2 regions of the Rossellomorea sp. GCM10028870 genome follow, and region 2 is predicted to be linked to the other one. Evidence: a T-box and tRNA genes for the amino acid it is inferred to sense, from the RefSeq annotation. Region 2 holds a T-box; the other holds one or more tRNA genes.

Region 1 (15,256 bases), 850 kb from region 2:
TTATTGCATGTGCCACATTGGTCCTCCATCTGTGTATCAGGGGCAAAGGGAAGATTTGTCACCATTTCCCCGAGATACACATAGGATCCGAACTCAGGTGTTATAATCGAACAGTTTTTTCCGCTCCAGCCAATCCCGGCACGCTCAGCCACGGCACGGTCAACGAGTTCACCCGTATCCACCATGGATTTGAAACGTGCCTGGGGAACCCTTGATACGATATATTCTTCCAGCTTTGAAAGACGATCCCTAAGCACATGGTGATAATCCGTCCCCCATGATGCCCGGCAAAAGATCCCCCGTCTCTCTCCCCGTTTACTTTGTGGAGCGTTCTTCATTTTGGAAGGGTAGGCGAGAGCAATGGCGATGATCGATTTCGGCTTATCAAATATCAAAGAAGGATCAACCCGCTTTTCTATGTCCTTTTCCTCAAACCCGGATTGATACCCGAGCATCTCCTGGCGCAGGAGCCTGTTTTTCATTTCCGAGAACGTATCCGCCGTTGTAAAGCCAATCTTATCAATGCCGATTTCCTTGCTATACTCGATGATATCCTGTTTTAATTGATCGATATCCATTGCCCTGTCCTCCTTTCTATCTATATATTCAACACTTACAATTAAGCTTACGTGAAATAGGAACGTGTATTATGATAAACTATTTTAAAACAAATGTGGAGGGAAAATAAGTGGAAATCACGATTGATTCATCCATTACAAGCAAAATCCCCGATTTCAAAGTGGGATTCATTCAATATCATGATATCGAAGTCGGCACTTCTCCTCAAATGCTGAAAGGAAGGCTTCAGCTGTTCCAGGAATCCATCTTCTTTGATCTTCACGATAAAAATGTGACGGAAATTGAAGGAATTGTCGCGTGGCGGGACATCTTCAGGAAAACAGGAAAGGACCCCAATCGCTACCGTCATTCTGCCGAAGCCCTTTTTCGCCGGGTTAAAAAACAGAATTATTTGAGCACCATTAACTCAAGCATCGATCTCAATAACTTCTTCTCCCTTCAATACGAAGTGCCCATCGGCATTTACGACAGGGATCAACTTAACGGAGACACCATTCAATTGAAAATTGGTGAAACCGGACAATCATACATAGGGCTCAACGGCCGGGAAAACTCCCTGGAAAACCTGATCGTCGCATGTGACGGGGACGGACCTTTCGGAAGTCCATTCGTCGACTCAGACCGAGCACCCGTCGGGGAAGAAACCAAAAATTCCGTTCAGATCATCTTTCTGAAGCCTTCCCTTTCTATAGAAGAAAGCGAGAAACTCACGAAATCGTTAATGGATATGTTCCTCGGTGTCCATGGTGGAGAAGGATCATTTGAAGTGGTGGGTGGATAGAAGTTTGTGCAGGATCCCTGTTTCACGGGATCCTGTTTTTTATTGAGAATCTTGTACGAGAACCATAGCCATTTCCAAGAAATCTCAGCCTCTAAAGCATACGAATGGCTTATTCCTTAGATGAAAGGGAATATACAGCCCGCTTTCGGCTGTGGCCGGAGTCAATCCGGCCGAAATTCACGATAATCCGGCCATTTTTTCCGATAATCCAGCCGAAAACACGATTAATCCGGCCATTTCTTGTGAAAATCCAGCCATTTTGGCAAATAATCCAGCCGTTTCATATTAAATGTAAATTAAACACTACTAATTTGAGACTAACACATCACGCAACTACTCCACAAAAAAAGAGAGCCCAATGGACTCCCTTCTTACCAACCTACACCCACCACATATCCGACGGCTGTTCTTCGATCAGTATCGACTTCAGATTCTTCACGGCACGCCCGAAGCCTTCTTCAATCGACATGATCGGATCCTCATGCTCGATGCTTACCACATAATCATATCCGAATGTGCGCAGTGCACTCATCATATCAGACCACTCCTGCAAGGAATGTCCACAGCCCACTGAACGGAAGGACCACGCTCTTGTTTGGATGCTTCCGTAAGGCTGCATATCCGTCAGACCGTACATGTTGACGTTGTCTTGGTCGATATACGTATCTTTCGCATGGAAATGGTGAATCGCATTTTCTTTACCCAGGATTTTGATCGCGGCAACCGGATCGATTCCTTGCCACCACAGATGACTCGGATCAAGGTTTGCACCGATTGCGTCACATGTTTCTTCACGAAGCTTCAATAACGTATAAGGAGTGTGTACAAGGAAACCTCCATGCAGCTCGAGACCGATCTTCACATTATGATCCTGAGCGAGCCTGCCCATCTCTTTCCAGTAAGGAATCAACTTTTCTTCCCATTGCCATTTGAGAATATCCCCATATTCATTCGGCCAAGGGGATACTGGCCAGTTCGGATGCTTTGCTCCTTCATGGTCGCCCGCTGTTCCAGAAAAACAGTTCACAACCGGTACATTCATCAAGCTTGCGAGCTTTATTGTTTTCTGAAGTGCTACATGGGATTCTTCCGCAAACGCTGCATCAGGCGAGATCGGATTTCCGTGACAGCTGAAGGCACTGATTTCCAAGCCTCTTGATGTTACTTTCTCTACGTATTCGTTTCTCTTCTCTTCGCTTTCTAAAAGAGCGTCCAGGTCACAGTGAGCATTTCCGGGATAACCTCCCGTGCCGATTTCCACTGCGTGTAGCCCGGCTCCTTTTACATAATCAAGCATTTCATCAAGATTCTTTTGTGAAAATAATACAGTAAATACGCCTAGTTTCATTTGTGCTTCCTCCTATTTCAATCGGATGCTCTGTCCGGTTTCACTGCTTTTATAAATGGCATCAATTATTTGAGACACTTGCATGGCTTCCTGGGGCTTCACAACCAGCTCCTCTAAACCGAGACAGCTGTTGATAAAGTTCCGGGCTTGTGGAAGACTTGGATCATCTTCACCGGGAACCCAATCCGCTTCACTATTCAGAAGCATGCCGTGTTTCATTTGGTTCATTTGGAACGGGAATAGATCGATCCCCCCCGTTTCCCCTGATATGCTCATGCTTTCTTCATCACCCTTGACATTTGCAGACCATGACGTTTCGAAGAGCATGGATGCACCGTTATCGAACTTGATATAAGCCGTCACATGGTCATCGACTTCAAATTTCTCTTTATCAAAATCTCCCCACTGATTCACTTGATCTGGCATTCTACTAAGCTTGTTGTAGGTCGTCCCGGTTACTTCAACAGGCGCCGGGTTCCCAAGGAGCCATAGGGATAGATCCAGGAAGTGACATCCGTAGTCGATCAGGCTGCCGCCTCCTTGAAGTTCCTTGTTGGTAAACACTCCCCAGCCAGGAACTTTGCGGCGGCGGATCGCCCTTGCCCTGGCCACCATTGGTTCACCGATTTCATCTTCCAGGATGACACGCTTTGCCGCACGTGAATCCTTCATGAAACGATAATGATAGGCGATAGCCAGAACCTTCCCTGACTGTTCCGCAGCTTCGATCATCAATTCACATTCTTCAGGAGTCATGGCCATCGGTTTCTCACAAAACACATGGATCCCGGCTTTGAGCGCTGCAATCGTGATTTCCGCATGAAATTTATTTGGAGTACAGATCGTCACAGCATCCACATGTCCGAACATGTCCCGATAGTCACTGAACACGTTCGGAATGCTAAAGGTTTCTGCCACGGTTTGAGCAGTGACAGGATTGATATCACTGATCGCTTCAATGGATACAGAATCTGATAGTTTCATAAAAGTAGGGATGTGGCGCGTTTGGGCAATGCCCCCTACGCCGATCACTCCCATCCGAAGTTTAGTCATTGCTGCATTCACCTCTATTACAATTTTACGATCCGTTTTGTTTCACTTGATTCCAGGGCAGATAAAACCACTTCTAACGATTTCTTTCCTTCTTCACCTGGAACAGGAGGCTCTGCATCATGAAGGATGCTGTCGACAAATTGATCGATTACACGGGAATTCGTCTGGCCGCCCTCGTCATTTGTCTGAATGCCGCCAAGCTCATACTTCACTACTTCTCCGCTTAAGTATTGAACGATAAGGGAGTTGACCGGATCATCCTCTAAACGCAGGATGGCCTTCTCTCCATAAATGATCGTAGAGTTGTCTTCTTTCGAAACATAAGACCAGCTTGCTGCAAGGGTACCGATTGTACCGCTTTCGGTTTTCAATACACAGACAGCCGTATCATCCACATCTGCATTTTCCTTTGCACTTGTTTCAACAAAGGCACCGACTTCGGCAAATTCTTCCCCTAAGATGTACCGAAGGAGATCGGTTTTGTGTACCCCAAGGTCACCCATGGCACCGATGAATGCTTCATTCTTTTTAAAGAACCAGCTGTCTTTCCCGTCAGCACTCCACCCTTCAGGTCCACCGTGACCAAATGCAGAACGGAAACTGTAGATTTTACCTACTTCACCACTTTCAATCAGCTGCTTCGCTTTTTGGTGAGAAGGGACAAAACGCTGGTTATGAGCGATCATCAATTTTTTACCGTTTTTACTAGCTGCATCGATCATTCTTTGAGCTTCTTCACTTGAAGTGGCCATCGGCTTTTCACATAATACATGTTTTCCGGCGTTTAGGGCATCGATGGAAATCGGTGCATGCAGGTAGTTCGGTGTACACACACTCACGGCTTCCACTTCAGCGTTCGCCAGTAGTTCTTTATAATTGGTATACGCTTTCGCTCCGACTGCATCGGCTATTTTCCATGCCCGTTCTTCCACGATGTCACACACCGCTACCACTTCAACGTTTTCATTGTTTGCATATTCCGGCAAATGACGATGCTGTGCGATGCTTCCACACCCGATAACCCCGATTTTTAATTTACTCATGATTTTTCCTCCTCTTGTTCTTTAGTTAGATCCTTTGATTTCTTCTAACGGCTGTGCGTTTCCGTATACCGGTCTTGCATGATCTACAGGGGATGCCCATTTCACTGCATTGACGATGACCTTCTGAACGTCTTCATTGTAATAGGTTGGATACGTTTCATGTCCAGGACGGAAGTAGAATACTTTTCCGTTGCCACGCTGATACGTACACCCGCTTCTAAACACTTCCCCACCTTCGAACCAGCTCACCATCACAAGCTGATCAGGAGTCGGAATGTCAAAATGCTCTCCATACATTTCTTCCTTCTCAAGCTCGATGTATTCCCTTAAGCCTGCTGTAATCGGATGACTTGGATCGACTATCCAGATGCGTTCTTTCTCATCAGCTTCACGCCATTTCAGGTCACAGGAAGTACCCATCAATGTTTTGAAGATTTTAGAGAAATGACCTGAATGAAGGACGATCAATCCCATTCCATCAAGGACACGCTGTTTCACTCTTTCAACTACTTCATCAGTGACTTCATCATGGGCGATATGTCCCCACCACAGCAATACGTCTGTACTATCCAGCACATCTTCCGTCAATCCATGCTCACTTTCGTCTAATGTAGCCGTTTTCACATTGAATGATGCTTCTCCCAGGAAGGAGGCAATGGCACCATGAATTCCTTCAGGGTACACCTCTCTCACTTTCGGATTCTTCTGCTCATGACGATTTTCATTCCATACAGTAACGTTTAACATTGTAAAACCTCCAAGTTATGTGTTTGATTGTAAGTGCCGATATTCATTTGGTGTCATACCGACGTGCTTTTTAAATACTTTGCTGAAATATTTTTCATTCCCATACCCTACACCATAGGCGACTTCATATATCTTCAAATATGGATTTTCAAGCAGTTTCCTTGCCTTTTCCATCCGAATATTCGTGATGTAATCCGTGATGGTAGATCCATGATCCTGTTTGAACTTACGTGAAATGTATTCCCTGCTTAGGTAAAAGCGATCGGCAATGTCCTGAAGATTGATATCCTCTTGATAATGCTGCTGAAGGTATTCTTCAATGTGCTGCATATTGTTCTTTTCCCGTTGGTACTTTACCTTTGAAAGGGTTTGAATTAATTCTCTGAACTCTTTCGCCTTTTCCTCTTTAAATTTCCTGAACGAAAACGAGCCGTCTTCATTCCAATAATCAAGGCCCCGATAGAGTGGTTCTGGATGCTGAATCTCATACTCTTTCAACCAATTATTCCGTAATAACTCAAATTGATTTTCCCAAACCTGGAGCTGCTCAAGTGAGAGTGCATGCCCTGTTTTCAACTGTGCAAGTATCCCGTCCAACTGGGACTGAACCTGCTCCCGGCTCCCTGAACGGATTGCCCATTTCAATTCATTTGAGTGATCCAACAAATGCAGCAGGGGCTGTCTTTTCACATCTTTATGGGTGACGATTTTCTTTTGATCAAGCAGAGAATGCTTAAGATAAACCTGTAAAGCAGATTCATACGCTTCGTTTATTTTCTTAGACTTCTGTCCAATTGCAATGATCGTAAAGAGTTTACTATATTGATAGATCAATGAGTAGATTTCCTCTAACAGATACGTCACATTTTTATCATTCCAGAAGAGAATCACAAGCTCTTCTTCTTTGTTCCCATTCCGGAAGCAAACTCCATCATTTTGCTTTCGCAGCAATTCATTGCAAATGTTGATAAGTGTAAAGAAGGCAAGGTCGCGGTCTCCTTGAAAGGACTTCATCACAATCGGTTTTATGGGGATGAGGGCAACGGTCTTTGCAAGCTTTGTAATGGTAATCCCAAACTCCTGATCAACCTTTTCTACCATCTCTGTGGTAATGTTCTCCTTCGCACAGAGACTTGAAAACAACCGATCCCAATAGAGGGGCTTTGCCTCATTCATCACTCGATTTTCCTCGACCTGGGATTTTCTTGATCGAGCCTGCTCATTCCACTCTTTTACCGCTTTATCCAGTGTTTCATTTAACACATCCGGTTCAATCGGCTTCAGAATATAATCAAAGCTTTTGTAGAAGATCGCGTTTCTCATATACTCGAAATCATCATACCCGCTTACAACGATGGTTTTGCTTTTAAGGTCAGAGGCATGAAGCCATTTTAAAAGGTTAATGCCATCCCGCTTCGGCATCCTCATATCAGTGAAAATGATTTCCGGCCGGTGCTCTCTGATCATTTCGATGGCTTGGTCTCCATCTTCCGCCTCCAGAATGGTGTGGATCCCATGCTTGTCCCATTCCGCTAATAAAAGTAACCCCTCACGCACATGCTTTTCGTCGTCAATGATGATTGCCTTCATTTGCTTCACCTTCCATTCTTATTGGCAGCCTCATAGTGACCATAAAGCCTCCCTCAACATGATTTTCAAGCTGTAAAGTGGCCAGGTGATCATAGTAGAGCTTTAATCGAACATATACATTCTTCAGTCCGATATTGGTCTCATCCCCCGTTTTATTCCATGCTTCTGCTTTAAAATGATCCCCTATTTCCCGAAGTCTGCTTTCCGTTACGCCAACACCATTATCACGGACAATCATCACCAATTCTTTCTCATCCTGAAAGCAAGATAACCATATTCGCCCTACCCCGTCCCGGATATCGAATCCGTGTTTGAAGTAGTTTTCAATGAGAGGCTGCAGGAGCATCTTCGGTACCGGGGTCTCCATTACCTCTTCTTCTACCTCTACACTGTAATCCAGATTCTCACCGAAACGTTCTTTTTGTAAAAGAAGATAGGCGTTCGTGTAATTGATTTCCTTGCTTAATGGAACCACATCCTCCTCCATATTCATCCCGTACCTCATTATTTTGGAAAGGTGGGTGATCAGGGAGTAGATTTGCGGAACCTTGTTCTTCAAAGCAATCGTTCCAATGGATTGCAGGGCATTATAGAGAAAATGCGGATTGATTTGAGACTGGAGGACCTTTAATTGATTCGTCTTGTTTTCGAGCTCCAGCTTGTACTCACGGTTGATCAGATGATTGATCCGCTCGATCATCTGCTGAAACCGGTAGCCGAGGATCCCGATTTCATCGGAACCGAACGATTCGGACTGTACCTTCATATTCCCTTTTTCAACCTGTTGGATATGTTGAAGCAGAATCCGTATGGGTGACGTAATTTTGAAAGAAACAAATAGGGTCGCGAGCACCACAAGTGATAGCCCAAGAACTCCAAACAGAATATTAATCTTCGCGACACTAAATGCGCTTTCATAAAGATTCACGTAAGGAACCCGTTTCACTAACAACCAACCGCCGGCCGAAGCAGGGAGCTGGTCGTACATCATCACCCCGTTGAAGGAGTCCTCCTTCCACTCGAGTGTCCCTGATACATCTTTTGATTCCATTATTCTCTTAATCCACTTCTGGTTGTTGCCATCATCCGATACATCCCGGTCCGAGCTATAAATCATTTCCCCTTCCGAAGAAAGAAGATAGAATTCTTCTGACTTAGCGTTATAGAGGTTTCTACTCAAATCGATGATCTTGTCAGGTGAAACCTCCAATGAGATATAAGCAAGCACCTCATCACCGGGAACGTTTCGGAATGCCCGGTGAATCGTGACAATATCCTTCGACCGGTTGATATTCTTTTCTTCCTGACTATGGGTTGGTTCAATATACATGTTATAAGGGCTGCGCTCTGCATTTCTGAAGGATTCCCATTGCGAATCCCTTACCTTATTAGAAAAAACAACTGTAGAGCGCTTTGTTGCCGAAATGACGCGGTCACCATCGGCGAAGGAAATACGTACCCCGTTAATTGTATCACCCGTGTAGAGAATCGTTTGCACAACATTCTTTACAATGCCAATCGTCAAGTAATTATTCTCTTGACTTGGTGATCTCATGAAGTTAATAAAATCAGGATTATTATAGAGTGATAGAGTTAACCCGTTGAGCTCATTAATATAGCTCTCCAGATTCACCTTTCCCTGATAAAGAAGATTGCTGCTCTCCTCCACCACCTGCTCCTCTATGGAGTCCTTCGTATAAAAATATGTAATAATAATAGAACTGCCAAACGGCACAATCGTCGTAATCATCAACAACACAATCAACTTATTCCGAATGCTGGTCTTTAACATGAGGGACGGACCTCCCAGGTCTCACTTATACACTAGTATAAAGTGTTTTTCCCTGCTCTTGGAAGTGTTTTTTCGAAATATTCCTATTAAACTTATAAAATAGAAAGCATGCCCAGTAGACATGCTTTCTATTTTTTCAATTTACTTCAAGTTATCCCATGTTTGCTGGAATCGCTCAAGTACAGTGTCGTAATCAATTTTCCCTGCGGCATACTCCTGGATCGTTGCAGCGAATTCCTTATTCGCTCCATCCGGCCATTTGAACCAAGTCCAAGGAATCGTCTTCTCTTCTTTAGAGTAGTCAAGGATGGACTGACCTAAGTCTCCAAGACCATTTGGCTCGATGTTATCGAATGCCGGGATGAACGCAAACTCTTCCGTGATATAACGCTTACCAGTTTCAGATGAAACCATCCACTCTAAGAATGTTTTCGCTTCTTCAAGATGCTCAGAGTTCTTGTTTAATACCCAGTTATTCGGTACACCTACAGGAAGGCGATCAGCACTATCATCATTGCTGATAGAAATTGGAAGGAATCCCATGTTGATTTCAGGATTGATCTCAGTGATCATGTTCTCAGTCCAGTTTCCTTGTTGCAGCATCGCAGTTTCACCAGAAGCAAATAGCGTTACTTGTGTATTGTAATCCGTCGTTAACGGATTATCATTTGCGTACTTAAGCTCAGCATCTAAAACTTCTTTGAATTGTTTGAACTTTTCGTTGCCTACAATCTTCTCGGAACCATCATAAAGACCGGCGATGAACGCATCCGGATCTTCCTGCTGAGCAAACGGAATGTTAAGTAAATGTTGACCAATTACCCACCACTCGCCATAACCAGCTGAGAAAGGCGTGATTTTCTTCGCTTCAAGCTTCTTCGCAGCGTCTTTTAACTCATCAATCGTTGTAGGCGGCTCAGTGATTCCCGCTTCTTCAAATAAATCTTTATTATATACAAATCCGTAGCCTTCAAGGTTAACCGGCATACCATAAAGCTTGCCATCTTCATCCGTCATCGGCACTTTACCGATCGGAAGAACATGCTCAACCCATGGCTCACCGGAAAGATCTGCTAACTTCTCTTTCCAAAGCTCTAACTCTTTAAAACCACCGTTGTTGAAAATGTCCGGCTCTTCACCAGAAGCAAATTTCGCTTTCAAAGCAGCACCGTAATCGGCACCTCCACCAACTGTTTCAAGCTTAATCTTAATGTTTGGATGCTCAGCTTCGAACTCATTGATCATTTCTTGAAGCTGATCGGCAATTTCAACCTTGAACTGGAAGAAATTAAGGGTAACTACATCGTCACCTGATCCAGACTCTCCACCTGATTTGCTTGTAGTGTCTTTAGAAGAACAGCCAGCAATAATACCAAATACTAAAACCAAAGACATACAAAGTAAAAGTATACGTTTCATAAATGGATTGACCTCCCTGATATAAATTATTTTATATAAATTTCTGTATCAATGATAGACCATCTCGACAGAAACTTTATATCTACTTAATTGACCCTGAAGCAATACCTTTGATGATATGCTTCTGTAAAAATAAGAAGAAAATGATGATCGGTGTAATGCCAAGCACCAATGCTGCAAGACCCATATCCCATTGCTTCGTATACTGAGCGAAGAATGAGCTTGCTGCGAGTGGAATCGTACGCAGTTCCGCATCCTGTAATACAAGAAGGGGAAGCAGATAGTCATTCCAAATCCATAAAGTGTTCAAAATGACCACGGTTACTGTTATCGGCTTAAGTAATGGGAATACAATTCTCCAGAACACACCAAACTGACTGCAGCCATCAATCATCGCGGATTCTTCAATCTCAATCGGAACGGTTTTCACAAATCCATGATATAAGAAAAGAGAAAGTGGCACGCCAAATCCGAAGTACATGATGATCAAACCTGGAATACTATTCGTAAGTCCCAACGTCCCTCCTACCTTCATAAGAGGAATCATCACCGTCTGGAACGGAATGACCATGGCTGAAACAAAGATGACAAATAAAATTTTGCTGAACTTCCCTGGCGTACGTACCATCTTCCACGCCGCCATGGAGCTGATAATCACTAATCCAATGTTACTGAAAACGGTGATGACCAAGGAGTTCCAGAAAGCACGGGGGAAATTGATGATCTCCCACACCTTCGCATAGTTAGAGAAAACAAATTCCTTTGGCCACGCCGCCGCATCGATCAAAATCGCTGCAAACGGCTTCACTGAGTTGATCAGTACGAAGTAGAAAGGAATAAGGAAAATGAGCCCTATGACAATTCCGATAATCTCTAATACAAACGTTCTTTTCGTATAGCGATTGCCCATTACGCCTGAACCTCCTTCTTCTTCGTCACCATCACCTGAACCGTTGTAAACACTGCCACTACCACAAAGAACAGGATCGATTTCGCTGTTCCCAGGCCATAACGGTTATTCTGGAACGCTTCTTGATAAATATTGATCGCCACAGATTGTGTAGAATTGAATGGTCCCCCGCCTGTTAACGAGATGTTCAAATCGAATATCTTAAAGGCCATTGAAATCGTCAAGAAGAAGCAAATTGTGAATGCCGGTAAAATCAACGGAATGATAATCTTCGTCAACAACGTCCAGTTGGATGCTCCATCTATCCTCGCTGCTTCCAAAAGTGAATTATCCACCCCTTGCAATGCCGCAACATAGATGACCATCATATAACCACTGATCTGCCATGCAAACACGATGACAATCCCCCAGAATGCCGTCGTCTCATCACCAAGCCAAGGCATTTTAAAGAATCCGATCCCCGTCATATTCCCGAGTGATGCAAATCCTTTCACAAAGATGAACTGCCAGATGAATCCGAGTAGCAATCCACCAATTACGTTGGGAATAAAAAACACTGTCCGCAAAATGTTTCGCGTCTTCAATGCTGCATTCAGTAAAAGTGCAAACCCGAAACCTATTAAATTACTAATAATCACAGCCGCAAACATAAACTTCGTCGTGAACATAAAGGAATTAAAAAATGTCTTATCATCTGTGAAGATCTTTTTGTAGTTATCAAATCCAACCCACTCTACAACTGAGCTGACACCATTCCATGAGGTAAACGAATAATACACCCCCATCAAAAATGGAAGAATCTGAATCACTAAAAAAAATATAAGTGCCGGTCCAACAAAGGCAGCATACGTCAGCAAGCTCTTATACTTGAACTTCTTCTTCGTAACCGCCTTGATTTGCGCATCTGGGCTTACTGGTCCAGTCTGAATCTTGGTTTCCACCCGTATCACCACCCCTAATAATGTAATCGCTTTCTTACATTATAATGGGAGCGCTTTCTTAAATAGGGGGACTCAATTGACAAAGAAGGTGCAAAATTTTGACTAAATGGGTTTGGGATGGGTTGGTGATGGGTAAATGAAAAGGTTGGGTTTCTTTGGCTTGATAAGGTGAACGTAGGGTACAATGCGATTTTGAAAATAAAATGCTGGAATTGAAAATAAATGTGGTGAATTTGAAAATAAAATTGGAAAGTCGATAATAAATGTAGCAAAGTCGATAATAAAATCGAAAGGTCGATAATAAAATCGAAAGGTCGATAATATATCTGCCAAACTCGATAATAAATCCGAAAAGTCGATAATATATCTGCTAAACTCGATAATAAATTATCAAGTGCCTATAAATCTAGCAGTTATATAGTTATAGAGAGTCGCTTTTTTATGTAAAATTATCATTTTCACTCTAAAATAGTCTTTTTTCAACTCCATTCCTGTACAAAATGCTACTAATACTATCTATAATATTGAAAAACTTCGAATCTCCCCCCTTATCCTACTAAAATAAAGCTGTTACTCATTGATCCACACTAAAATCCACTCATTTATTACATTCTTCCACATTTACCTCCTAAATTTCAGTCTCAGAACAATAAAAAAAGACTTCCTCTAATGAGAAAGTCTATCATATGTAAATTGGAGCGGGTGAAGGGAATCGAACCCTCATCATCAGCTTGGAAGGCTGAGGTTTTACCACTAAACTACACCCGCGAATGGTACCGGTGGCCGGGGTCGAACCGGCACTCCAGAGGAACACGATTTTGAGTCGTGCGCGTCTGCCAATTCCGCCACACCGGCATTACATTTGGAGGCGGCAACCGGATTTGAACCGGTGATCAGGGTTTTGCAGACCCATGCCTTACCACTTGGCTATGCCGCCTTAATATTGGAGCGGAAGACGGGATTCGAACCCGCGACCCCCACCTTGGCAAGGTGGTGTTCTACCACTGAACTACTTCCGCACTACTGGGCTAGCTGGATTCGAACCAACGCATGTCGCAGTCAAAGTGCGATGCCTTACCGCTTGGCTATAGCCCACTGATAGTATATGTCACGGAAATGAAAATGTGACTTTTATGGGGCGACTGATGGGAATCGAACCCACGAATGCCTGAACCACAATCAGGTGCGTTAACCACTTCGCCACAATCGCCATGATAAAATTGGCAGGGGTAGTAGGAATCGAACCCACACCAAAGGTTTTGGAGACCTTCGTTCTACCTTTAAACTATACCCCTATGAAATATAATTGGTTTCCAATGAATCTTCCTGCTATTAGCTGGGGTTCCATACTCCGCTTACGCTAGGAAAAAAATCTTGGTGGAGGGGGGCAGATTCGAACTGCCGAACCCGAAGGAGCGGATTTACAGTCCGCCGCGTTTAGCCACTTCGCTACCCCTCCAAATAGTAAATCACTCGGTTGGTGCCGGCAAGAGGACTTGAACCCCCAACCTACTGATTACAAGTCAGTTGCTCTACCAGTTGAGCTACACCGGCATCAAGTAATAAATGGTGGCTCAGGACGGAATCGAACCGCCGACACATGGATTTTCAGTCCATTGCTCTACCAACTGAGCTACTGAGCCATTATGCAAAATAAATATGGCGGTCCGGACGGGACTCGAACCCGCGACCTCCTGCGTGACAGGCAGGCATTCTAACCAACTGAACTACCGGACCAAAAATTTTCGCGCCTGCAAATTTTTTTACCATGAGTTGCGCCAGCAAAATAACTTTCATTACCTCGCAATAGCGAAAATAACTATCCATGCGTGACTCATTAAGGATTATACTATCCAAAGTCAAAAATGGTATTGCGGGGACAGGATTTGAACCTGCGACCTTCGGGTTATGAGCCCGACGAGCTACCGAACTGCTCCACCCCGCGACGATATGATTTGTTAAGTTAAACTTATAAATTAAGGATGATTATTCAACTCAGCTTATGCTTCGTGAAAAATCATGGTGGAGGATGACGGGATCGAACCGCCGACCCTCTGCTTGTAAGGCAGATGCTCTCCCAGCTGAGCTAATCCTCCATTATATTCATTGTTTTATTTCATTTTTGGAAAAAAGTGTTGGTGACCCATACGGGATTCGAACCCGTGTTACCGCCGTGAAAGGGCGGTGTCTTAACCGCTTGACCAATGGGCCTTAATAAGAAGAAGTGTTATGGCGGAGAGCAAGGGATTTGAACCCTTGAGACAGCGTTAACCGTCTACACGATTTCCAATCGTGCTCCTTCGGCCACTCGGACAGCTCTCCATATAATGGCTCCGCAGGCAAGATTCGAACTTGCGACCGATCGGTTAACAGCCGATAGCTCTACCACTGAGCTACTGCGGAACGATATGCCTGGCGACGTCCTACTCTCACAGGGGGAGATCCCCCAACTACCATCGGCGCTGAAGAGCTTAACTTCCGTGTTCGGCATGGGAACGGGTGTGACCTCTTCGCCATTGTCACCAGACAATTCCTTGTCACTTTTTTAAGGACAAGTATTATTATATCGCGTAGATATATTTTTTCAAGGCTTTTTTTATATTTTCTTATAAAATTTATTCCCTGAAAACTAGATAAAGAATTGATGTCAAGAAAGCCGAATACCGACCAATTGTGCATCTACTTCTTCAAGTAGATACCATTCCAGCTCCGGCGGCTAGAGACTCGAGGTCATTTCAGTTCAATCAGCTGAGGGTAAAAGGCACCCTCTTCTGATTGCCCAAAAATGCTTGTCGTTTCTGGTCAAGCCGCCTCCGCTTTATAGTGTGGTTAAGTCCTCGATCGATTAGTATCAGTCAACTCCACATGTCGCCATGCTTCCATCTCTGACCTATCTACCTAGTCATCTTCTAGGGATCTTACTCACTTACGTGATGGGAAATCTCATCTCGAGGGGGGCTTCATGCTTAGATGCTTTCAGCACTTATCCCTTCCGCACATAGCTACCCAGCGATGCCTTTGGCAAGACAACTGGTACACCAGCGGTGCGTCCA
Region 2 (15,256 bases):
AAGAAAAACTTGCACCACTTGCGAAATTCAATCAGACGCAAGTCCAAACTTCATCTGCAGTGATTGCGGTATTTGTAGATATGAACAGCCTTGACTATGCGGATGAGATTTACAATAAAGCAGTAGAAGAAGGGTATATGCCTGCAGAAGTAAGAGACAGACAGCTACCATCTATTAAAGGATTACTACAAATGATGACAACTGAACAGTTCAGGGAAATGAACCTCATCGACGCAGGTTTAGTATCCATGCAGCTCATGCTTTCTGCACGTGCTCACGGATTTGATACAAATCCGATTGGTGGATATGAAAAAGATCAAATTGCTGAAGCATACGGTATGGACAAAGACCGTTACTATCCAGTCATGCTGATTTCAATCGGAAAAGCGGCAGATGCAGGCTACAAATCTGTTCGCCTGCCAGTAGAGTCCATCACAGAATGGAAATAAAAATAAGAAAAGAGGAGAAAGTATATGATTATTATTCATGCAGAATTTCAAATTAATCCAACCAAAGAACAAGCATTTTTAGAAGAGATTCGCCCACTTGTAGCAGCATCGAGAGCAGAAGAGGGAAACATTTCATATGACTTGATGAAAGATACTGAAAGAGAAAGTGTCTATACAATGGTAGAGGCGTGGAGGGATGCTGCTGCCGTTGAGACTCACAATGCGAGTGAGCATTTCTCTTCATTTGTTGGGAGAGCACCGGAGTATTTAGCGGCTCCTTTAGATGTGAAGATTTATGAAGGAAACAAGGTAGCGAAATAATCGATCGGATAGCACCTGACTTTTGTTGGGTGCTTTTTTTATTAAAAACTGCCAGGCACATAAGCACCCGGCAGTTCCAACTACACCTCAATAATGATTGGCAAAATCATTGGTTTCCTCTTCAAATGTTTGAATAGGTATTGACCTACGTCTTTTTTGATTGCCTGTTTCATTTCTTTCCAGTCCCGAATATTTTCTGCAGACAATTCATCTACTACTTTCCTGACGAGATGGTTTACGTCCTTTAAGAGGTCTTCTGAGTTTCGTACAAACACGAATCCCCTTGAAATGGTATCAGGTCCAGAAATAATCGTGTGTTCCGATTTACTAAGGGTAATGACAATGATAAGCATTCCATCTTCAGAAAGTTGTTTTCGATCCCGTAAAACTATGGATCCGATATCTCCGACGCTTAAGCCATCTACAAAGGTATCCCCTGCAGGAATGGCACGGGTTTGGCGGGCAGTGGAATTCTGAATATCGACGACTTCACCGTTTTTTATTATAAAAGTATTTCCTGCTTCTACTCCTACCGATTCAGCGAGTATTCGATGATGATGCAGCATTCGGTATTCACCATGTATAGGAATGAAATAGGTCGGCTTCATTAATGTGAGCATGAGTTTTAAGTCTTCTTGATACCCGTGTCCTGATACATGCATGCCTGTTGTGCTTCCACTTCCGTAAATTACGTTGGCACCAAGTTGAAACAAATTATCCAGAATTCGAGATACGTCCTTTTCATTTCCAGGTATAGGTGAAGCAGCCAGAATGATCGTATCACCTGGATAAACGTATACGTCCCGGAAGCTTCCAGTCGATAGGCGACCAAGTGCGGCCATAGGCTCACCTTGACTTCCCGTACATAAAATCGCTACCTTTTCGGGAGGTAATGCATCAATTTCACGGGCATCTATCAGCATCCCGTCAGGCACCGATAAATACCCGCGTTCCATGGCTACTGAAACCACATTGATCATGCTTCTTCCTAATAATGCCAGCTTTCTGTTTGTCTTGATGGAAGCATCTACTACCTGCTGGACCCGGTTGACATTGGAAGCAAAGGTTGAGACGAAGATCTTTCCAGTGGCTTTCAAGAACGCTTCATCCATGTGGTTCCCCACCATTTGTTCAGAAGGGGTCAAGCCGCTGCGCTCCGCATTCGTGCTTTCAGAAAGCAAAACTAACACTCCTTCATCACCGATCCTCGCCATTTTATGAATGTCTGAGTATTGATGATTGGCAGGGGTTAAGTCGAACTTAAAGTCTCCAGTATGTACGACATTTCCTTCCGGTGTATGAAATACGATACCTAAACAATCCGGAATACTGTGACTGACCTTGAAGAACGAAACATCGATTGTTCCGAAATTCAGGTTTGAATTTGAGTCGATGGTTACAAGTTTTGTATCTCTTATCAGCCTATGCTCTTCTAATTTTAGTTCGATCAGTCCCAGGGTGAAATGTGTAGCATAAATAGGCATGTTCATTTTTTTTAGAAGATAAGGAATGCCGCCTATGTGGTCCTCGTGGCCATGCGTGACGATTAACCCACGAATTTTATCTTTGTTTTTCTCCAAATAAGAGACATCAGGAATGATTAAGTCGATTCCCAAAAGACTTTCATCAGGAAACTTACCTCCACAATCAATGATGACAATATCATCACGATGATGTATGACATACATATTTTTTCCGATTTCATTGATTCCACCAAGTGCAAAAATGGATAATGCCTGTTCATTGGTATGCAAGAATGAACCCTCCAAGACAAATTGTTTTGGTTATTATGCCCGAATAGGATGATTTCATTAAGGTAAACTTTGTTTTGAGAGATAAAAAGTTACGTGATATAAATATTTATATGGTAAATTATGCTATTATTATTTATGAATGATACATACTAAGGAGTGATGATGTTGGCATCAACAAATGCATGGACAGAAGTAGATCAATATTTTACGAGTAAACTTCAAGTATCAGATCCACTTATGGACACGGTATTGAAAGCAAATAGTGAAGCAGAACTGCCTGCAATCAGTGTTTCTCCGAATCAAGGGAAGTTTCTCTCATTGCTTGCACAGCTTAAAGGAGCGAAACGAATATTGGAAATCGGGACCCTTGGTGGCTATAGTACGGTCTGGCTTGCCCGTGCACTGCCAGAGGACGGCCATCTTGTAACCTTGGAATATAGTGAAAAACATGCAAAAGTCGCTGCAAAAAACATACAAAACGCTGGAATGGATCGAAAGGTGGAAATTAAGGTAGGTGCTGCCTTGGATACGTTGCCGACTATTGGAGGTGAATTTGATTTCATTTTTATTGATGCAGACAAACAAAACAATGCAAATTATTTAAAATGGGCACTCGAGCTTTCTCAACCTGGAGCTGTGATCATTACAGATAATGTGGTACGAGATGGAAGAGTAATCGATGAAAACAGTGAAGATGAAAGTGTTCAAGGTGTTCGCCACTTTGTTGATATGTTGTCTAAAGAGCCCCGTATTGATTCAACGGTTGTTCAAACCGTCGGATCTAAAGGCTACGACGGGTTTGTAATGGGTATTGTGAAGGGATAAAAAATAATTATTGTATTTTATGGCATTATTCTGTAAAATAAATGAAAATTCATAATCTTACATGTCATGATAGGAACGAGTAGTGACTTATCTCCCTGGTGAAGAGAGCTGATGGCTGGTGGGAATCAGTACAAAGATAAGCGCGAATTACCTCCTTAAACATTCTCTGTGAACCATTAGTAGCAGAGAACGGCCGGTCCGTTATCCGTATGAAGTGGAAGAGAAATCTTCAATTAGGGTGGTACCGCGTTAACCACGTCCCTTTTTTTAGGGGCGTGGTTTTTTGGTGTGATTTTTAGTTGAGGAGAGTGGATAATGGCCACATGTGAAAAATAACGTAGAAATTCTCGTTTTAACGGCGAAATCGGAAATATAACGGCGAAGTCACAAATTAGTCGTCTGTAATCAGAATATATCAGCGGAATTTTCGTTTTATCAGCGAAATCCAGGATATATCAGCGAACTCGACCAAACTCACATTAATTCATTCAAACTCAAGGAGGAATGATCATGCAACACAAATGGGACTCACTTTCACAAGAACAACAGGCAGAAGTAGGAAGGCAGTTAACCGTCTACAAAAATGGAGTGCATGAAATCATTCCAGAAGCAGAATTAAGGCAAAAACTAGTCAAGTCAATTGCAACAGGAGTACCATTGAAAATCAAGCTTGGCCTAGACCCAACCGCTCCCGATGTTCACCTGGGTCATACGGTTGTTCTGAACAAATTAAGGCAGTTCCAAGAAAACGGTCATATCATTCAGCTTATTATCGGGGATTTCACCGGTAAAATCGGTGATCCAACTGGCAAGTCTGTTGCAAGGAAGCAGCTGACTGATGAAGAGGTGAAGAGAAATGCCCAAACTTACTTTGAGCAATTTGGTAAAGTCCTCGACAAAGAGAAGGTAGAGCTACATTACAATTCCGAATGGCTGTCATCGTTGAATCTTGAAGATGTGATTCATTTATCATCGAAAATCACGGTTGCTCGATTAATTGAAAGAAACGATTTTTCTAATCGGTTGTCAACAGGGAAGCCAGTTTCGCTTCATGAGTTTTTCTACCCGTTAATGCAAGGATACGATTCCGTGGCATTAGAAAGTGATGTGGAGATCGGCGGAACTGACCAGCAGTTTAATGTGTTGATGGGAAGACATCTTCAGGAGCATTACAACCAGGAGAAACAAGTGGTGATATTACTTCCTTTACTTGAAGGCCTTGACGGGGTAGATAAAATGTCAAAATCAAAACATAATTACATTGGAATTGATGAAGATCCTAACCAAATGTTTGGGAAGACGATGTCGATTCCCGATGAATTGATCATGAAATACTTCAACCTGATCACGGACTTATCTTTAGATGAGAAATCGAAAATAAAGAAGGAATTATTCGAAGGGACACTCCACCCCAGAGATGCCAAAATACGTTTAGGAAAAACCATCGTGTCCATGTACCACGGCGAAGAAGCAGCCGGGCAAGCTGAAAACAATTTTAAGGAAATATTTCAAAAAGGAGCACTGCCTGATGATATTCCAGAGATAAAGTGGACAGGTGAAAGTAGAGTGTCCATTATCGACTTACTTGTTGAGCTGAATATGCAAGCTTCAAAGAGTGAAGCGCGGCGGATGATTCAAAATGGAGGAATCAGAATCAATTCAGAAAAGGTACTGGATATGCATTTAGAAGTAGAGATTGAAGAAGGGATGATTGTGCAGGTAGGGAAGAGGAAGTATAAAAAGCTGAGAATAATGTAACTCCGTATGAAAGTCGTCTAATCAGCAAGAATAGATGACTTTCAAATTTTTTAATAAATCAAATATATTTGATTTATTAGTTGACTTAATGGAAGTTCTTGCATATAGTGAGGATATATCAAATAAATTTGATTTAAAAGGAGCAGATAGCATGAATAAACAAAGTCCATTAAAAAATATATCACTGGATTCAACCTTCAGTAAATACGAAAAAAAATTCAAGGCACTTGCAGATCAAAAAAGGTTATTTATCCTGCACCAAATTACTGAAATGGGAGAAGTGTGCGTATGTGACTTATCGGATAAATTAGACTTACCCCAATCTAAACTTTCCTACCATCTGAAGGTTTTAATGGAAGCTGAGTTGATCTTGAAAGAAACGCGTGGCACGTGGAGTTACTATACATTAAATCACACTGAATTGAATCACTTGTTATCAGAACAACTTTGCTGTTTGTTTAGGAAGGAATAAGATGCTCAATCTCTTTATGATTAATTAATCAAGAAAAATTGATTTAGGGTAAGGCAGATGTTTTGAGAAAGAGATTGTTTTAATTCGATTTATTAATCAAAAAAAGTTGATAAATAATATTCGATATTTAATCAAAAAAAATTGATTAAACAAAATGGAGGTAGTCAAAATGACTATATTAAAAGATTTCATCAGTATTGCCCTTGAACTAACTGTGCTGTTTGTCGGAATTTCCTTTGTTATTCATCTACTGCAAGGATTTGTTCCCTATAAAAGGATGGAGGTATTGATGGATAGAAGCCATCCTCTGTTGAGTGCTCTGATTGCTGTTGGTTTTGCGTTCGTCACACCATTTTGCTCCTGTTCAACAATCCCTATTGTCGCAAATCTATTGCGAAACAAAGTCCGATTTCCCATTGTGATGATTTTTCTTTTTGCCTCACCTGTTCTGGATTTAACGATATTGACCTTGATGACCTACCTACTGGGTTGGAAAGTAGCCATTGCCTATACGATTTTAACCACTTCTTTTTCTATTATCATCGGATTTGCGCTGAGTGCATTTGGATTTGAAAGACAACTAAAAAATGTCATGGTAGAAAATTTCTCAGCCCCTGAGAGTGGTATCGACATTAAGAAAGCAATAAGAGAAACACTCACACTTATGAGAAATGTCTATCCATTTCTTATTATCGGGGCAGGGATCGGTTCGGTTATTCACGGTTCTGTTCCAACAGAATGGATTACAACCTATTTAGGAGGAGAGAATTGGTGGCTTGTGCCAATAGCTGCGATTATTGGAATTCCGTTATACATCCGACTTTCTACAATGATTCCCATTTCGCAAATTCTCGTTGCTAAAGGAATGGCACTGGGACCAGTAATGGCCCTAATGATTGCATCAGCTGGAGCTAGCCTTCCTGAGGTAACTTTACTCCATAGCATTTTTAAGAAAAAGCTTGTCTTTGCATTTATTGGCTCTGTCCTCATGATGTCTACTATGTCGGGATTCTTATTTTACTTTATATAAGGAGGTGGTCAATATGAAATGGTTAAAGAGTTTGATGGGTCAGAAAGAAAAGATGGATTGCTGCAAAGTGAAGTTGGTTGAAGTAAAAGATGAAAATGTGAAAAAAGAATGTTGTCAAAAATAAAAATGAAGCCCTCGTTTTCTAACGCAGGGCTTAAACTTCTTTTATTGATATGGTAATAAAGAGAGTTTGCGAAGATCTACTTTCAAATCAATGAGTCGGGGTTTCGGTTAAATGAAAGCCAATATACTTCAACGCAGATTCTAAATTGCGTACCTTAACAATAGGTAGTTGAGATAATTGTCCGTTCTCCTCTTCATGAATCGCAATATTTAAGTTATAATTTTCCATATATTGAAATTCGAAGAGAAGAAATGAAGGGGGCAATCCGTTATTTGAAAAACAATGCAGATCTGTTACCTAATGACCAATTAATTTGAGATAAAGAGGAGAAACAAAATGAGTACAATCACTATAGAAAAAGCACGAATAGAAGATGCAGAAATCCTTACAGATATAAAGAGAAAAGTGTTCAATGCTGAAAAGGAAAGATGGCTTTCATATGCAGAGAATATCGTCGATTACAATATTCAGCCACCTGGCTACGACTCCATAGAGATGGGAAAGTATATGATCTGTGAATTGGATTATTTCAAAATCCTATATCAAGAAGAGCTTGTTGGAGGCGTGATTGTCACATTGGCAGGAAAGCACCGTGCGAGAGTCGATCGGATTTTTGTCGATCCGGATTTCCAGGGGAAAGGAATTGGTTCTTCTACGATAAGATTAATAGAAGAGGAGTTTCCACAGGTGATATCGTGGGAACTTGAGACATCCAGCCGGCAGCTGAATAATCATGCCTTTTATCAGAAGATGGGGTACAAGAAAATCTTTGAATCAGAAGATGAATTCTGTTATGAGAAATGTATCCAAGTCGATGCTACAGTAGAAGTTGATACGAGGGAGATTCTCATTCAAGGTGATACATTGAGACAAGGGAACCTTTCTCGGCTGCAAGTAGAACAGAGCAATATGACGGAGACGGATTTCTATGGAATCAACGGCAGTCACTTAACATTCAGCAACAGTAACCTAAAGGGAGCTCAATTTAGCAATTGCAATCTCAGTGAAACCCGCTTTCAAAATATTAATTTTAAAAAATCCCTGATTCCTGATTTGAATTTTTCACATAGTGAATTCGCCCATGTGTCTTTAGGGGGCGTGTATGTTCATGACACGACTCTTGGAGAAGAAGGTGAACCTGTACGTTTTGAGCGCTGTGATCTTAAAGGAAGCCATTTTAAAAGTTGCAATCTGAATGATGTTAGGTTAATAGATTGTGAGATGGAGGGAATGAGGATCAATAATATTTTGGTGAAAGATCTTCTGGAGGCGTATGAAGTAGTACATAAGAAGAGGTAAAGTGAAAATATCCAGACACCCGATTTAGGCTGAAGTCATAAGATACTTAATGACAGACCGAAAAGAGAGGTGTCTTTCTATATGAATCCTTATCAATTTTATCGTCAATTCAAACCTTTTTATTTAGATGGTTACTCGCGGGTTCAGGAGAATCATTCACTGATAAAAGATATACAAAAGGCAATTAACGGAGAATATAGTGCGATCGCTTGTTATAAAAAACTTGCTAAATTGGCGCCAACCGAAGAAGAGAAAAATCGCATTCGAGAAATCCGAAATGATGAAATGCGCCATTTCAAAGCTTTCAGTGATATCTATACGAATATAACAGGAGTCCCGCCCACTCCTCAATTGCAAGAAGGTTGTCCTGATTCATACAAAATAGGTCTTGAGTTTGCCATAAAAGACGAGCAAGAAACGGTTGATTTCTATCTAGAGATTGCCGATGGAGCCAAAGATACCTATATTAAGGAAACATTCCGTCGTGCTGCTGCCGATGAACAGAATCATGCCGTTTGGTTTTTGTTTTACTTTATCAAGAACCAAGGAAGCTGGAGACAGGAGAGGCAGATGAATTACGGCGCAAAAGGAGCACTTGAGGCAACTTCACTCACTGTTCCTCAAATGCTCGTTTATGCCTTGCAGGACGAATATCTCGCTCAGGCTAGATACGATCGAATCATACAGAATTTCGGTAATGTTCGAACCTTCTTAAGAATAAAGGAAGCCGAGCTGCGACATATTACAGCTTTGCAAACCCTATTCCAGCGCTATGGTGTGTCATTGCCTGAAGATCATTCTCAAGCTTATACTTTAACTCCAGATTCGATTAAGAGTGCATACGCAGCAGGAGTACAGGGTGAAATTGATAATATAGCTATGTATAATAAATTCCTGACTTACAATCTTCCTCAAGATGTAAGGTTTGTTTTTACACAATTGAGAGATGCTTCACAGAATCATTTAGCAGCTTTTGAGAGAGGGTTAGCCAGATGAAGTGACCGCCTGGATGGGTGTTTTTTTGTGGAGTGGGTTTGAGGAGGGAAAGGACCCACCATAAAAAAGCGAAGATATGGGCCATACGTATCATCGTATTTATCGATGGTTCAAAGAGAGCGAATACCAACCTTATAGAGAACCGAATGTTGAATATTTCGATGATCTTCCCATCAAGCATGAAAGATACCCCCAGTGACCGGGATTTAGAGGAGCCTCATTTCGGCATCCTGATTCCCGTATTGAAAAAATAATGGAAAAAGAGATAGATGAGCATTTCATCTATCTCTTTTTCCAGTTACTTAAATATCCCGAATGGCTTTCCTACTGGAAGTGTTTCTCTCCCAAAGTGGGTGTTCAACACACTTGCAGCAGAGCCGTAAAAGCTGAATAATGCAATGAACAACTCAGAAATGGCCGCTAATTTATGCATGGCTTCAGGTGCAATTCCAAGTGTAGACAGCGAAAGCCCGATAAATAGGAAATCAATCAGGACAAAAATAATGAACAAGACCTTATGTGTTTCCATGGCGCCAACGGTCATGAAAATACTGAAAATCAGATAGCCGATATATGCAATCCCCAGTTGGCGTGGGTCGACTGCAGCAGCCGCTGCATCTCCAAACACACCGAATGAAATTAACCAGGATGTTCCTACTCCAAGCCAAAATAAGCCGAATGCTCCAAATGCAGTGAATCCGAATGTATTATTATGTTTTGCATCTCCAAAGCATGCAATCAGCTGTGCAATTCCACCAAGGAAAATTGCCCATGGTAATACAAATGAAACTCCATCCGTCCATCCAAGTTTCGCTGAAGAAGCGACAAGAGTAACCATAGCTAGTCCAAAAAGTCCAATAGCAGATGGATCGGCTGATGCTATTTGAACTCGCTGAGTATTTTGTATTTGATTCATGATGATACCTCCTATTAAACATACTTGACTAATTTACATAAAAAAGTCTCCATATGCAATAGAAAATATTATGTAAGCATAACTTTCATTAAAAAGACGGTATTTTGGGTGTGGTTTAGGTATAAAATTGGGTTTCGCTGATAAAATGAAGATTCCGCTGATATATTTTGGATTTCGCTGATAAAATGAAAATTTCGCTGATAAAATTTTCTCATTCGCTAATCCAGCTAACAAAACTTCATCAAAAGAGTCGATTTCAACAAGATTACGACTCATCCAATAAAAATTCATCAAAAACCTCCTAACTAATGAAAAAACTCCCGGATTATCCGTAAAAAGATAATCCGGGAGTTCCTCCTTCTGACCGTACACACAATTCACAACAAAAAAACGCATGAATTGAGTCTATCCTACATACATATCAACAGGGGACAAATATTTTACTCGAGCGTTCCTCTAGAAGGGGGTGAGGACGGTGGAGAACTACTTTATTTTCATGCTCATATTTCAAGCAGGAAGTTTCATCATTTCGTTGTTGAATCATATTGAAAAGTAGAGGGCTCCTTATAAGTTTTTCCGGACTATGACTGGCCTCATAGTTCGGTTTTTTTTTCTGTCGGATCGCTTCCCTTATAGTCTATGTAGATCACCTCGGGAATATACGTTTCTATTAAAATAGCAATCGATGATGTACTGTTTCTAAATTTGCCTATTGTTGTTATCATAAGAATATTGAAGAAATCCAATCAGGGAACATACATATAAACATTTCCAGGAAGGAACCAGACAATTGAAGGTCATACAACAAAAACTCATAAAAGAACGATGCGGTACCGTTTCTTTCAAAAGGGGAGTGGGCTATTACCGTTCTAATAAAGTCAAGATAGTCGAGTTCAGTTCAAATTATTGTGGAGCGACCGTTATGGGAGAGGAAGATTTCCACGTAACCGTTACAGGGAGAGCTAATGGAGAAATCCAAGCAAAGTGCAGCTGCCCCAAACTGGCATCTTTCGATAAAGATTGTCAACATATCGCAGCTGTCCTACTCGCCATTCAATATAAGCAACGTAATGGAAATAGCCAAGAACGGGCAGTAACAGAAGAATTTTTCACCTTGTTTCACGATGAACCCATACGATCCACTGGTCACCAGAGGCATTTTGAAAACAGACAAGTTTTGCAATGTGAAATAATGATTAAGCCTGTACCCTTAATAACAGGTGGAGCTATGATCGGGATTGAATTAACGATACACTCTATCATGGTTCAACAGGTTAGAGGGTTTCTTCAGAGCATTAAAGAAGGAGTTCCCTTTCATCTTTCAGAATCATTTATTTTCAATCAACAACTTCATTGCTTTGCAATCGAAACCGATGATGTGATTCAACAGCTTATAAAAGTGTCCCAGGAAGAAACAATATACTCTTCGTCTGAAATGAACAATAGTGAACAATTACTTATACCACCATCATCATGGGAGCGGCTTTTACCATTACTTATAAAGGCGCCAGGGGTCAAAGTAGAGCAAAGCCAGGACACAGTTGAGGGGATCAAACTATTGAAGACCCCGCTTCCATTAAAGTTCCAATTTGGTCAAATTGAGAATGGAAGCTATCGATTACACATAACCGGGTTAAACAATATGGTCGTCCTGGATGAATATCAAGTCGTTCTTCATAAAGGAACATTGACCCAACTGGACACCAGGGATTGCAAGCGTCTATCCGAATTAAAGCGACTTCTCACCGAATCAGGAACAGACTCGATTCCCATTCCTCAAACCCAAATAGGCGTCTTTCTAGAGAAAGTAGCGATTGGATTAAAGAAATTGGGAGAGGTAACAATCTCGGACGACATTTCCAGAAAGTTGGAAAGTGCACCGCTTGTTGCAAAGCTGTATCTTGACCGGGTGAAGAATCGCTTGCTCGCCGGACTTGAATTTCATTACGAAAATGTAGTGATTTACCCGTTGGAAAATAGGGAACCCCCTTCAAGTTCTGTGTTAATCAGGGATGTTGAAAAAGAAGATGCCATCCTTGAATTAATGGAAGAGTTCTCTTTTGGAAAAACAGAAGGCGGTTACTTTTTACACAATGAAGATTTAGAATATGAGTTTTTAACCTATGGTGTGGCGAAGGTTCAGAAGCTTGTCCAAATCTATGCAACTACAGCAGTGAGAAACCGTGTCTTTAAAGGAAATAAAGGTCCGAAAATCCAGGTCAAGGTGAAGAAAGAACGAATGAACTGGCTGGAATTCAAGTTTGAAATGGATGGGATTCCTGACCGACAGATCATGGAGATCCTTGAGGCATTAGAAGAAAAACGTAAATATTACCGGATGAGAAACGGGTCTCTTCTGTCACTGGAATCCAATGAGTTTCAAGACATCCAGCGATTTCTTCATACGTCACAAGCGGAAAAAAATGATTTAATCAAGGGACTTGAGCTGCCATTGCATCAAAGTCTTCAACTAATGGATTCAGTTGATGTGAGCCACACGTTCAAATTAGGGGAATCATATAAAGAGTTCCTACAACATATCATGAACCCCGGCAGTATGGAGTTTTCCGTTCCACCAAACTTGAACACACTTTTGAGGGATTATCAAAAAACCGGCTATCTATGGATGAAAACGCTGGCCTTTTATGGTTTGGGGGGGATATTAGCCGACGATATGGGGTTAGGGAAAACCATTCAAAGCATTTCTTATATCGTTTCGGAGTTAGAAGAGATTAGGACGCTGAAACTTCCGGTTCTGATTGTTTGTCCTTCGTCCCTCACGTATAACTGGCAAAGTGAATTTATGAAGTTTGCTCCTGAAATACAAGCAGTGATTCTGGATGGAAATCAATCAGAACGAAGGAAGAAGCAGAAAGGGTTAAAGGATGTCGATGTGATCATCACTTCCTATCCGTTACTTCGAAGTGACATCAAGTGGTACGAGCAACAGAAATTTCACACGGTGTTTTATGATGAGGCTCAGGCGTTCAAAAATCCAATAACGCAAACTGCAAGAAGTGTAAAGAAGATTATAGCCAATCACCGTTTTGCATTAACCGGCACCCCTGTTGAGAATTCACTCGAAGAGTTGTGGTCAATCTTTCACGTAGTATTTCCGGGATTATTTCGAGGACTTAAGGATTATAGTCGTCTTACAAAAAAAGATATCGCCAAAAGAACACGCCCGTTTGTCCTGCGCAGGATGAAGGAAGATGTCTTGTCAGAACTTCCGGAAAAACAGGAGATCATGGAATCGGCGGAACTGCTGCCTCCTCAAAAGGAATTGTACGCTGCTTATTTAGCCAAGCTGCGTCACGATACACTTAAGCATTTGGATAAAAATACTTTGAGGAAAAACAGAATCAAAATTCTGGCTGGTATTACGCGGCTTCGACAAATATGCTGTCATCCAGGTTTATTTGTCGAGGGCTACGAGGGAACATCGGCTAAATTTATTCAGCTCATGGAGATTTTGGAAGAATCAAGGCTTTCAGGCAGAAGGGTATTGATTTTTTCACAGTTTACTAAAATGCTTGAGTTCATCGGTAGAGAGCTTTCGGAGAAGGGACAGACCTTCTTTTACCTTAATGGATCAACTCCTTCTGAAGAGCGGGTAGGCATGTGCAACAGATTTAATGAAGGCGAGCGCGACCTGTTCCTTATTTCGTTGAAAGCGGGAGGTACGGGACTTAACTTAACAAGTGCCGATACCGTCATCCTCTATGATACATGGTGGAATCCTGCTGTCGAAGAGCAAGCAGCCGATAGAGCCCACCGCATGGGTCAAAAAAATGAGGTGCAAGTCATCAAGCTCATCGCCCGCGGCACCATTGAAGAAAAAATGAATGAGCTGCAAGAAAAAAAGAGACACCTCATTCAAGAGGTGATCGATCCTGATGAAAAAATCGTTTCTTCCATCACGGAAGATGAGCTTAGAGGAATATTATCAGTTTAAAACGTTGGATGATAAAGGTGGGGCTTCTATAATGAAGCCCCACCTTTTATATTTATACTCATGCTGAATTTTACAATGAGGGTACGAGCATACGAATAAATAAGAAATAAATAAGCATGATAAATGGGAAAGAATAGAAAGTTTCATGCGATGAAGATATGGTTGTTTTTTTCAAAGTGCTTGTGATTTATTAAGAGAAATGATGTAAGATTTTTCTTGCCGAAACATGTTGAAAATTTGTACATAAAGTCAGGTGTAATTCATGCGACGCAGTTCAAAAACTAATAAGGAAGAAAAGATAGATTCGACCTCCACAATAAACGAGGATTCCTCAAAAGTGAATCAATTACATGCAAACCTAGAAGAAAATCTACATTCCATCTCAAAAGCAATTGGAAATAGTGATGATGTAGTCATAAGGAAAATTAAAATAGGAAAAGAAAGATGTATGGATGCAGGAATCATTTATACAGATGGAATTGTTGACACAAAATCAATCAATGATTTTATCTTAGAATCTCTTATGATCGATTTTGATTATGAAATAAATGATCATTCTGAGATGGATTTGGTGGATCGTTTGAGAGATTCTGTTGTTGCTGTTGGAAATATTCAAGATTTAAATGACTTTGAGACATTATATTCTTCACTCTTTTCTGGGCACGTCATCGTATTAATGAATGGATTTAAGAGAGGAGTCACGATTGATTTAAGTGGAGGAAAGGACAGGGAGGTATCAGAAGCCACTCAGGAAACTGTTGTTAGAGGTCCGAGGGAAGCGTTCACGGAGTCTTTACGGACAAATACAGCTTTGATAAGACGAAAAATCAATGATTATAATCTTTGGGTAGAGTCTAAAAGGATTGGTAAAGTCACAAAAACGCAGGTATCTGTTATGTACATTAAAGGGATCGTCAATGACAAAGTGCTGGAAGAGGTAAGAGAACGTCTTGATCGAATAGAGATCGATGGGATTTTAGAAAGCGGCTATATTGAAGAATTGATTGAAGATAAGACATTCTCTCCATTCCCTACAATATATAACACAGAACGCCCAGACGTAGTTGCCGCTTGCCTATTAGAAGGACGTGTAGCCATCTTGGTAAATGGTACTCCCTTTGTTTTAGTGGTGCCTTCATTATTCACACAGTTTTTCCAAGCTGCTGAAGACTATTATCAAAGGTGGGATTTTAGTACCCTCATACGTTTTCTTCGTTTAATTAGCTTTTTTATTGCTTTATTAGCTCCTTCAATTTTTATTGCTGTTACTACGTATCATCATGAAATGATACCCACCCCACTCCTTATTAGTCTCGCATCTCAGCGTGAAGGTGTTCCATTTCCTGCTTTTGTGGAA

What was found. A T-box is a leader RNA that pairs with one kind of tRNA and senses whether it is charged. The one in region 2 lies ahead of tyrS (tyrosine--tRNA ligase), so its partner is inferred to be a tRNA-Tyr.
Region 1: it encodes a tRNA-Tyr, which carries the amino acid that the T-box ahead of tyrS (tyrosine--tRNA ligase) is inferred to sense. The anticodon was not compared.

What each region holds. Positions count from the first base shown of each region.
Region 1 is NZ_JBHTGN010000001.1:2,082,418-2,097,673, forward strand. Features, by position in the region: gene queG (tRNA epoxyqueuosine(34) reductase QueG) at 1-578, opposite strand, end outside; gene ACFQWC_RS10715 (B3/B4 domain-containing protein) at 689-1,360, shown strand; gene ACFQWC_RS10720 (sugar phosphate isomerase/epimerase family protein) at 1,740-2,708, opposite strand; gene ACFQWC_RS10725 (Gfo/Idh/MocA family protein) at 2,721-3,761, opposite strand; gene ACFQWC_RS10730 (Gfo/Idh/MocA family protein) at 3,779-4,804, opposite strand; gene ACFQWC_RS10735 (ThuA domain-containing protein) at 4,826-5,551, opposite strand; gene ACFQWC_RS10740 (response regulator transcription factor) at 5,567-7,141, opposite strand; gene ACFQWC_RS10745 (sensor histidine kinase) at 7,122-8,933, opposite strand; gene ACFQWC_RS10750 (ABC transporter substrate-binding protein) at 9,075-10,352, opposite strand; gene ACFQWC_RS10755 (carbohydrate ABC transporter permease) at 10,435-11,262, opposite strand; gene ACFQWC_RS10760 (carbohydrate ABC transporter permease) at 11,262-12,203, opposite strand; tRNA gene ACFQWC_RS10765 (tRNA-Gly) at 12,898-12,971, opposite strand; tRNA gene ACFQWC_RS10770 (tRNA-Leu) at 12,975-13,058, opposite strand; tRNA gene ACFQWC_RS10775 (tRNA-Cys) at 13,067-13,140, opposite strand; tRNA gene ACFQWC_RS10780 (tRNA-Gly) at 13,148-13,222, opposite strand; tRNA gene ACFQWC_RS10785 (tRNA-Gln) at 13,227-13,298, opposite strand; tRNA gene ACFQWC_RS10790 (tRNA-His) at 13,338-13,413, opposite strand; tRNA gene ACFQWC_RS10795 (tRNA-Trp) at 13,425-13,498, opposite strand; tRNA gene ACFQWC_RS10800 (tRNA-Tyr) at 13,579-13,662, opposite strand; tRNA gene ACFQWC_RS10805 (tRNA-Thr) at 13,682-13,757, opposite strand; tRNA gene ACFQWC_RS10810 (tRNA-Phe) at 13,771-13,846, opposite strand; tRNA gene ACFQWC_RS10815 (tRNA-Asp) at 13,864-13,940, opposite strand; tRNA gene ACFQWC_RS10820 (tRNA-Met) at 14,075-14,148, opposite strand; tRNA gene ACFQWC_RS10825 (tRNA-Val) at 14,224-14,299, opposite strand; tRNA gene ACFQWC_RS10830 (tRNA-Glu) at 14,340-14,414, opposite strand; tRNA gene ACFQWC_RS10835 (tRNA-Ser) at 14,434-14,525, opposite strand; tRNA gene ACFQWC_RS10840 (tRNA-Asn) at 14,532-14,606, opposite strand; rRNA gene rrf (5S ribosomal RNA) at 14,614-14,730, opposite strand; partial or broken rRNA gene ACFQWC_RS10850 (23S ribosomal RNA) at 15,029-15,256, opposite strand, start outside.
Region 2 is NZ_JBHTGN010000001.1:1,234,341-1,249,596, reverse strand. Features, by position in the region: gene ACFQWC_RS06565 (nitroreductase family protein) at 1-449, shown strand, start outside; gene ACFQWC_RS06560 (putative quinol monooxygenase) at 474-770, shown strand; gene ACFQWC_RS06555 (ribonuclease J) at 851-2,524, opposite strand; gene ACFQWC_RS06550 (O-methyltransferase) at 2,684-3,349, shown strand; T-box leader at 3,407-3,615, shown strand; gene tyrS (tyrosine--tRNA ligase) at 3,860-5,107, shown strand; gene ACFQWC_RS06540 (ArsR/SmtB family transcription factor) at 5,259-5,579, shown strand; gene ACFQWC_RS06535 (permease) at 5,749-6,609, shown strand; gene ACFQWC_RS06530 (GNAT family N-acetyltransferase) at 7,070-8,032, shown strand; gene ACFQWC_RS06525 (ferritin family protein) at 8,114-9,028, shown strand; gene ACFQWC_RS06520 (hypothetical protein) at 9,067-9,282, shown strand; gene ACFQWC_RS06515 (acetate uptake transporter) at 9,327-9,944, opposite strand; gene ACFQWC_RS06510 (hypothetical protein) at 9,978-10,235, opposite strand; gene ACFQWC_RS06505 (SNF2 helicase associated domain-containing protein) at 10,735-13,899, shown strand; gene ACFQWC_RS06500 (spore germination protein) at 14,162-15,256, shown strand, end outside.